One region of the Actinacidiphila sp. bgisy160 genome, then DNA from elsewhere that is predicted to be linked to it. Evidence: riboswitches for the same ligand, from Rfam matches in the RefSeq annotation. Region 1 holds a riboswitch; each other region holds the start of a gene.
The links. A riboswitch is a leader RNA that binds a small molecule or an ion and turns the genes downstream of it on or off. The one in region 1 is predicted to bind cyclic di-AMP.

Region 1 (2,191 bases):
TCAGGCCGGAGCAGTCGTAGGAGTTCGGGCCGGTGGCGCCGTACACATACGGCTTGCCCAGCTGGGCGCGCGCGAACTCGATCGCCTTGGCCGCCTTGGCGGCGTAGGTGCCGGACGCCGGGGCCGTCGAGCCGGTGGACGAGCCCGATGAGGCCCCCTCCTTCGCCGCCGCCTCCTGCGCGGCCTTCTCCTTGGCGGCGATCTCCGCGGCCTTCGCGGCGGCCTCCTCCCGGCGCTTCTTCTCCAGCGCCGCCAGCCGCGCCTTCTCCTGGGCGGTGAGGCTGTTCAGCAGCTTCTGCGCCGCGGCGAGCTTCTGCTTGACCGCGGTCTTCTCCGCGTTCAGCCGCTGCTGCGCCTCGGTCAGCCTCTGCAGGCTCTCGACGGCCTCGGCGCGCTTGGCCGTGGTCTCGGCCTGCTCGGAGCGGAAGGTCTCCAGCGCGTGCTCCTGGCGGTCGGACAGGCGGTCCATCAGGTGCGCCTGGTCCAGGAACTGCTGCGGGTCGGAGGTGAGCAGGAAGGTCGTCGTCCCGTCCAGGCCGCCGCCGCGGTACTGCGCCGCGGCGTACTCGCCGATGGTGCGGCGGGCGGCGTTGAGCGTCTCGGTCTTTCGGGCCACCTGGTCGAGCAGCGCGTCGGCGCGCGTGCGCTGCTGCTCGGTCTGCTCCTTGGCGCCGTTGTAGCGCTCGGTGGCGGCCTCGGCCTGGTGGTAGAGCTTGTCGACCTGGGCCTTGACCTCGGTGATGGAGGGTTTGTCGGGTGAGGCGGGCGCCGCGCTCGCGCTCTCGCCGAAGAGAGTGACGGTCGCCAGCGCGGCGGTCGTGAGGCCCACCGCGGTCCGGGGACCGGGGACGGTCAGCGCGCGCGGGCGCGGCTTGCGGTGCGTCGCCAAGTCAGGCGGCTCCTTCCGTGGACCGCCTACCGGGTTAGCTGTCGGGTTCGGGCTTCGGAAGGCCGCCCTACGGTCCGTGCGGGCGCGTCGCGCTCGTACGGACCGATTCACCCCAAGGTCGTTGGGTCCCCGGCTCCGGCGGTCGCCGGACTCAGCGGAGGCGGCCCGTGACGGCACGGTCGCCGCCGCGTGGAGCGGACCGCCTGATCCGGCACGGTAGTCAACTGCGGGGGCCTGTGGGAACCCTGGTGCTCGAATTGTCCGCAATCATTTCGTGACCTTCACCATCCGGGCCGCGAAGGGTCGTGACGGGGACGGGGACGGGGACGGGGTCGGGGTCGGGCAAGCGGCGCAACGCTGTCCGTCCCACGGCCTAGACTCGGGAGGCGATGAGCAGCCTCTTTGACGACAGCTTCCTGGCCGGCCTCGAACCGAGGGAGGAGGAGCCCCCGCCGCCTCCCGAGGACGAGCCCGGCACGGTCCCCGACGACCTCTTCGAGGGGCGCTTCGACGCGCCCGTCGACAGGGACGCCTACTACCGGGACGGCGCCCCCCGCCCGGCCGTCGACCCGGCCGCGCTGCTCGACGGGCTCAACGAGCAGCAGCGCGCCGCCGTCGAGCACACCGGCTCCCCGCTGCTCATCGTCGCCGGTGCCGGTTCCGGCAAGACCCGGGTGCTCACCCACCGCATCGCGTACCTGCTGGGCGCCCGCAAGGTGCACCCCGGGCAGATCCTGGCGATCACCTTCACCAACAAGGCCGCCGGGGAGATGAAGGAGCGTGTCGAGCAGCTGGTCGGTCCGCGAGCCAATGTGATGTGGGTCTCCACCTTCCACAGCGCGTGCGTCCGCATCCTGCGCCGGGAGTCCAAGAGGCTCGGCTTCACCTCCAGCTTCTCGATCTACGACGCGGCCGACTCCAAGCGCCTGATGGCCCTGGTCTGCCGCGACCTGGACCTGGATCCCAAGCAGTTCCCGCCGAAGTCCTTCAGCGCCAAGGTCTCCAACCTCAAGAACGAGCTCATCGACGAGGAGACCTTCGCCGACCAGGCCGAGAACCCGTTCGAGAAGAAGCTCGCCGAGGCCTACGCGATGTATCAGTCGCGGCTGCGCGAGGCCAACGCGCTCGACTTCGACGACATCATCATGACCACGGTCAACCTGCTCCAGGCATTCCCGGACGTCGCCGAGCACTACCGGCGCCGCTTCCGCCACGTCCTGGTCGACGAGTACCAGGACACCAACCACGCGCAGTACACCCTGGTGCGCGAACTGGTCGGCACGGGGAGCGGGGAGGGCCAAG
Region 2 (2,191 bases), on a different contig from region 1:
TGCAGGTGCGGACCGGTCACGTTGCCGGTGGCGCCCGACAGGCCGAGCTGCTGGCCGACGGAGACCGTCTGGCCGGCCGAGACCGACAGCGAGGACAGGTGGGCGTACTGGGAGTACCGGCCGTCGGCGTGCTTGACGACGACCTGGTTGCCGTACGAGCCGCCCCAGCCCGCGGAGACCACGGTGCCGCCGGCGATCGACTTCACCTTGGTGCCGGTGGAGGCGATGAAGTCGACACCGGTGTGGTAGCCCTTGGACCACATGGCGCCGGCCCGGTGGTAGGCGGTGCCCAGGGTGACGCGGTCGAGCGGGGCGGTGTAGCCGGAGGTGCTGGCGGCCTTGACGGCGGCCGGGGCGAACTTCGCGGCCTTGGGCGCGGTCTTGGCGGCGGCCTTCTCACCCAGGGACAGGACCTGGCCCGGGTAGATCAGGTTCGGGTTGCCGCCGATGACGGACTTGTTGTTCACGTACAGCTTCTGCCATCCGCCGTCGACCGACTGGGCGTCAGCGATCTTGGAGAGGGTGTCGCCGCCGGCGACCTTGTAGGAGCCGCCGGCGCTCTTCGGCGCCTCGGCCTTCTTGGCGGGGGCAGCGGGCTTCGCGGCGGGCTTCGCGGCCGACTTCGCGGCGGCGACGGAGGCGCTCGCCGGGGTCGCCGACGGGTTGGCCATCGCCTTGGTCAGACCGGCCTTGGGGCCGCACACGGGCCAGGCCTGCGGGCCCTGGGTCGCCAAAACCTTCTCAGCGACGGCGATCTGCTCGGCCTTGGTCGCGAGGTCGGCACGCGGGGCGTACTTCGTGCCACCGAAGCCGGCCCAGGTGCTCTGGGTGAACTGCAGGCCGCCGTAGAAGCCGTTACCGGTGTTGATGGACCAGTTGTTGGTGCTCTCACAGGCCGCGACCTTGTCCCACACGCTCACGGGAGCGGCGTGGGCACCGGTGGCGCCGACGATCGGGAGCGCCACCGCGGCGCCGGTGGTGCCGGCCAGGGCGCTGATACGGGTGATGCGGGTGTTCCGCGGACGACGGTGCTTTCCCTTACCGGGCATGCCGAATTCCTCTCCGACGCCTGCGAGGTAAGCTGTCGGGTTCGGACTGGAGATGCCCGGCCGCGATTGGGCATGCCAAATAAAGGCACGTCGCTGCGACTTCACCCCTAGCCGTCCCGAGACCAACGGGAACGGCAACTACCTGGGTCCCCCGCTCCTGCCGTGCGGTCTTGTCATCCGGCGTCCGGGCAGCGGCAGGACTAGGCGTTCCACCCGGAAGAATCTCGCAGGAATTGGTCCTGCGAGATCTGGAAGCTAAACGACGGAATCGTTCGGGAGCAAGGAGCGGAATCACGCCACCCGACGGACCGCAAGTCGATCAACAGCTTCTGTGACTTTACGTGAGAAGTGTCCGCTCTGCGTAGGCGAAAAATTGGCGCACGGTAATCGCGCGATATCGTACGGTTAAATCCGGTGGAGAAATTAGACGCTGCGTCGCCTAGGGCTCCCGCCGCGTATTCGGCACGTGACACCCATCACGCATCGATTCGCTATGCATGCACTGTGGGTGCATATGTCCGGTTAGATACCTCAATGCCGGATAAAGCAGGAGGCGTACCGCTCCAACCCGCCCCCGACCACGCCGTCCTGAGGACCCACCCGCAGGAACACCCTCTGAGCCAACCACCGAGCGCATCCCCCGATTCCCGGATGCGCCGCTCCGGCGCGGTCCGCGGTGTGGCGTGCGCCACAACCGCCCCTGCGGCGGGGCGAGAAGAGGGCACTGACGAGCGCCGCCGTCCGGAAGACGGACGTGACAGCGCCGATTGGGCGAAGGTAGCCTCCCAATCCCGCACATTTCCTCACATCGCCCGGGAGCCCTCGCGTGCCCTACCTCGCCGCCGACGACCGCTACGCCTCGATGGAATACCGCAGGACCGGGCGCAGCGGGGTCCTGCTGCCCGTCGTGTCCCTCGGCCTGTGGCACAACTTCGGCGACACCTCGCCGCTGGAGAAGCAGCGCGCGGTGCTGCGCCGCGCCGTCGACCGTGGCGTGGTCCACATCGACCTGGCCAACAACTACGGCCCGCCCGCCGGCTCGGCCGAGGCCAACTTCGGCACGATCTTCGCCCAGGACCTCCGCCCGTACCGCCACGAGCTCTTCATCGCCACCAAGGCGGGGTACGACATGTGGCCCGGCC
Region 3 (2,191 bases), on a different contig from region 1:
CAAGATCGGCGACCTGCTCGCCGACGTCCGCCCGCTCGGCCACGCCGCCTACACCACCCAGCTGCGCGCGTACGAGGGCCTGACCGTCAACACCCTGGAGACCTTCTGGACCGCGGGCGTCGAACTCGTCGACGGCGACGGCCGCTACATCGGCACCGAGGACGGGCTGCGCGAGGGCCTGGACGAGCTCGGCCGGCTGGGCGCCGCCAACAACCTCAACCCGGTGTCCCTGGAGGCCGACGAGTCGGTCACCCTCGCCCAGTTCACCGAGGGGCAGAGCGTGCTGATGCGCAACTGGCCTTACGCCTACAACCGGCTGGACGCCGCCCTCGCCCCAGGCGTCCGCTTCGGCGTGGCCCGGCTCCCCGGCATCGCGGCGCTCGGCGGTCAGAGCCTCGGCGTGGCGGCGAACAGCGACCGCCCGGACGACGCCGCGGACCTGATCCGCTTCCTGACCGGACGCGACGCCCAACATGCCCTGCTCCGGGCCGGCTTCGCCCCGGCACGGCGGTCGGCATACGGAGCCGGGAATGTCAACTGTGACGATCCTCACGACCCCCGCGCCTGGTTCTACGACCGCCCCACGGGACGCGGCTCGGAGCCCCCGCCCTCGCCGTCCGCCGCGACCCCCGCTTACACGACCCTGCTGTGGTGCGCGCTGCAGGCCGCCAGGGCCCGTCCGGCGACCGCGCATTACGTCACCTTCACCCGGGTCCTGCAGCGTGAAGTGCACGGAATGCTCGCGGCGCACCGCGGCGCCGACGCCTCGGCGGAGCGCCTGGACGGCCGTCTGGGGCGCGCGCTCGGCGGCCGGGGTCCGGGGTGACCATCACTCCTCGTGAGCGCGACACTCCCTTCCGCATAACGACTGATGCACACTCACATTTCCCATAGGTCACGGCAGTCACGACCCAATGTCCGCTTCTGTCCCGTCCATCCCCATAGATTCCCGTCATGAACTCGCTTGAGTGGCTTGGAATTGGCGGGCGCCTCTATTAACGTTCGATAACGCAGCGCGGTCGTCCCACCGCCGACAGGGCGGCGCCGTGCGCTTGCCGAATCCCGTCCGCGGGAACCGGGGAACCACTTCCTGGGGTGAATCGGGGGCCCTCCGCGGTCCTCGTAGGAGACCTTCCTGCTCCGAACCCGTCAGCTAACCCGGTAGGCGAGAAGGAAGGAAAGGAGTGCGCCCGCGTGGCGTCGAACGAGCCTGCCCTGATACCCGGACAGCAACAGGGGTCCGTCAGCGCATACCCCGAGTGGGACACCGCCGAGTGGAACATCGCCGCCGGCTGGAACCCCCCGGCAGCCGAGCAGGCACCGCCGACGAAGAACGCGATCGACGGCTGGGACACCGGCCAGTGGAACATGGCCGCCGGCTGGCTCGACGCGGCCGCCGCCGCGGAGACGACCTCCCAGGACGCCACCGTCGCGGAGCACGAGGCCGCCGGGCACGAGGCGTACGAGGCCGCCGCCACCACCGCCACCGTCGCCACCCACCCGCTCCCCGAGGACATCGAGGCCTTCGCGGACGCCCGGCACAGCGAGGACGCCGAGGACATCGAGGCCTTCGAGGCCTTCGAGGGCGCGCCCCACGAGGGCCCGCCGGCCGAGCCGTGGAACCCCACCGAGGAGTCCGCCGGGCCCGTGCGCGGCCGGCACCGCGTCGCCAAGCAGCGCTCCCTGGGCCGCGGTTCGGCGGTCTTCGGAGTCGCGGCCGTGGCCGTGCTGGGTGTCGGAGGGGTCGCCGCCGCCGAGGGCAAGAACCCCCTCCCCGTCTCCCTTCCCCATCTGCCCGAGGCGTCCGAACTGCCCGGCATCGGCGCGCTCGTCGACGACGACAGCGCCCCCGAGGCCAAGCCCGTCGCCGAGGCCCTGAGCCCCGACGCGGGTGAGGCGCTGCGCAACCGCATCCTCGACCAGGCCCAGCAGCAGCGGAACGCCGCCGACCGGGCCGCCAGGACCGCCGCGCAGCAGGAGGCCTCGGCCAAGGCAGCCAAGTCCGCGGCGGCGGAGCGGGTCCGCGCTGAGGCCGCCGCCAAGAAGAAGGCCGCGGAGGAGGCCGCGAAGAAGCTCGAGGCCGCCCGCCTGGCCGAGCTCGCCAAGAGCTTCGTCAAGCCGGTCACCTCGTACACCCTGACCGCGGGCTTCGGCGAGTCCAGCTCGCTGTGGGCCAACACCCACACCGGCC
Region 4 (2,191 bases), on a different contig from region 1:
AGTGACCCCAGTGGCCCTCAGTCCTCCCGTGTGAGCAGCAGCGCCTCGGCGCCCATCGGGACGAAGCCCGCCGCCGTGAGCGCCCGCACGCTCGCCGCATTGCCCGGGGCGATCTGCGCCCACACGGTCTCGCCCCCGGGGACGAGATGGCGCGCCGCAAGCGCGAGCCGGCGGCCGAGGCCCGCGCCGCGTGCCCCCGGGTCGACCTCCAGGGCCGCCTCCCAGCGGCCCGCCACGCCCCGGCCGGTCAGGACCGTGCCCCCGGGCACCGTCCACGCCCGGACGTCGTCACGGTGCCGCAGGGCCCGGGCGATCCGCGGGTGGTCCCGTTCGGCGGTCTCCCGCAGGGGCAGGCCCAGCGCGGCCGGCGGCCGCCCAGGCAGCGCCGGCGCGGCGGTCAGCAGGTCGACGTTGTTCACCGTGCGGTCCAGCAGCCCGCACAGCGCGGTGAGGAACGGCGGATCGAGCGGTGCCGAGAGGTCGCCGGGCGGCAGCAGCCCGCGGATCCGCCCCGGGTCGGCGTCCGCGAAGACCACGGCGTGGGCGGTGAAGGCGATCACCCCGGCGTCGCGCGGCGTGGGCTGCGGCACGACCGTCACCGAGCCGTCGGCGGGCGGGAAGACGCCCACCGCGGCGTCGGCGAGGATTCGTTCCAAGGACACACCGGCACGCTACCGGCACGTCCGCGACCGGGGTCACTTCACCCGGCCGTACCAGACGCTGCGGCTCCAGATCATCTCCAGCCGCACCCGCCCGCCGGGCTTGGGGGAGTGCCAGATCTTGCCGTGCCCGGCGTACATCCCCACGTGGTAGACGTTGCTCCCGTAGTGGAAGAACACCAGGTCGCCGCGGGTCCGTGCGGACTTCCGGATGTGCCGGACGCTGTTGTACTGCGCCGCCGCGGTGCGGGGCAGCTTCTTGCCCGCCTTCTTGAAGGAGTAGAAGGTGAGCCCGGAGCAGTCGAACCTGCCGGGGCCGGCGGCCCCGTACTGGTACGGCGCGCCCTTCTTGGACGCCGCGATCCGCAGCGCCTTGGTGGAGACCGTCGCCGCGTCGGCCTGCTGGGCGAGCTCCGGCAGTACCGCGGGACCGGCCACGGCGGCCGCCGTGAGGGCGGATACCGCCCCCAGCCGGCACAGGACCCCGGACATGGCTGTTGGCGCACTCATGCGCAACCCTTCGTCGTCCGCCTGCGAAGGATGACCTGTCGGGTTCGGGCAGGCGAAGATGCCCGGCCGCGGCTGCGGCTTCACCCCAAGGGTCCGGCGACCGGCGCCGGACCCGTACTGCTCGGGTCCTCCGCTCCTGCCGGTGCGTCGTTGTCGACCTGGCATCCGCGCGGCGGCAGGATTCGGCGTCCGCGCGGACCGCCCCGCCGGGATGACGGGGGCTTGTCGTCAAAGGGATGATCACCCACCGAAGCGACCGATTCCCAGCGCAACCGGTCGAATGTGAGTCTGTTCACGACTCACCTATTCGGGTGGACTCCGCGACGCAGGGCCCGGACTGACGACTCGAAAGGAGTCGAACACCAGGGGCGGAGCGTCAGATTCCGGATGAGTGCGGCCGTGTCGCGCAACTTGTGACCACTCGGCCGTCCACGGCAGATACAACGATCGGGCGAGTCCATTCGGTTCGAGTTCGCGTCGCCCGAACGGACCAGTGCGTCGTGACGCTCCGTCAGCGACGGTGGGGCGGCAAGGTGACCTGGCCGGTGCGCCGTTCGCCGTCGAGCACCCGCAGCGCCCGTTCCATGGTGGCCGTGTGCACCTCGCTCTCACCGCGCATGTGCATCAGTGTCAGCGCGTCACGCAGCTCCGTCGCCCGCCCCACCAGGGCCTGCGCGGCGCGCAGCGCCCCGTAGGTGTCCCGGGAGCGGGACGGGTTGATCCGGCCCAGCAGGTCCACGACCTCCAGATAGGTGTCGACGAGCTCGCCCTCGGCCCGCGTCAGGGCCGGGAGCGGTGGCAGTTCGGGTACCACGGCCGGTCACCGCGCGGAGTGCGGGGGGCGGCCGGCGCCGTCCTTGCGGCTCAGCGTCAGCCGGTCCACCAGTCCGTAGGCGAGGGCCGATGGAGCGTCAAAAATGGTGTCCCGTTCGATGTCGGCCCTGATCCGCTCCGGTTCCTGTCCGGTGTGCCGTACCAGCAGCTCCTCCAACTGATCACGGCGGCGGAGCAGTTCCGCGGCC

Region 2: another riboswitch for cyclic di-AMP. It lies ahead of AC3EUJ_RS20335 (transglycosylase family protein); the one in region 1 lies ahead of AC3EUJ_RS28985 (C40 family peptidase).
Region 3: another riboswitch for cyclic di-AMP. It lies ahead of AC3EUJ_RS02645 (M23 family metallopeptidase); the one in region 1 lies ahead of AC3EUJ_RS28985 (C40 family peptidase).
Region 4: another riboswitch for cyclic di-AMP. It lies ahead of AC3EUJ_RS24235 (C40 family peptidase); the one in region 1 lies ahead of AC3EUJ_RS28985 (C40 family peptidase).

Annotation. Positions count from the first base shown of each region.
Region 1 is NZ_JBYIQW010000048.1:52,809-54,999, forward strand. It holds gene AC3EUJ_RS28985 (C40 family peptidase) at 1-889, opposite strand, end outside; cyclic di-AMP (ydaO/yuaA leader) riboswitch at 898-1,056, opposite strand; gene pcrA (DNA helicase PcrA) at 1,279-2,191, shown strand, end outside.
Region 2 is NZ_JBYIQW010000025.1:10,117-12,307, forward strand. It holds gene AC3EUJ_RS20335 (transglycosylase family protein) at 1-1,049, opposite strand, end outside; cyclic di-AMP (ydaO/yuaA leader) riboswitch at 1,052-1,242, opposite strand; gene AC3EUJ_RS20340 (aldo/keto reductase) at 1,876-2,191, shown strand, end outside.
Region 3 is NZ_JBYIQW010000001.1:549,759-551,949, forward strand. It holds gene AC3EUJ_RS02640 (extracellular solute-binding protein) at 1-826, shown strand, start outside; cyclic di-AMP (ydaO/yuaA leader) riboswitch at 1,044-1,183, shown strand; gene AC3EUJ_RS02645 (M23 family metallopeptidase) at 1,369-2,191, shown strand, end outside.
Region 4 is NZ_JBYIQW010000033.1:71,540-73,730, forward strand. It holds gene AC3EUJ_RS24225 (ATP-binding protein) at 1-5, shown strand, start outside; gene AC3EUJ_RS24230 (GNAT family N-acetyltransferase) at 18-662, opposite strand; gene AC3EUJ_RS24235 (C40 family peptidase) at 696-1,169, opposite strand; cyclic di-AMP (ydaO/yuaA leader) riboswitch at 1,173-1,329, opposite strand; gene AC3EUJ_RS24240 (hypothetical protein) at 1,681-1,983, opposite strand; gene AC3EUJ_RS24245 (ATP-dependent Clp protease proteolytic subunit) at 1,990-2,191, opposite strand, start outside.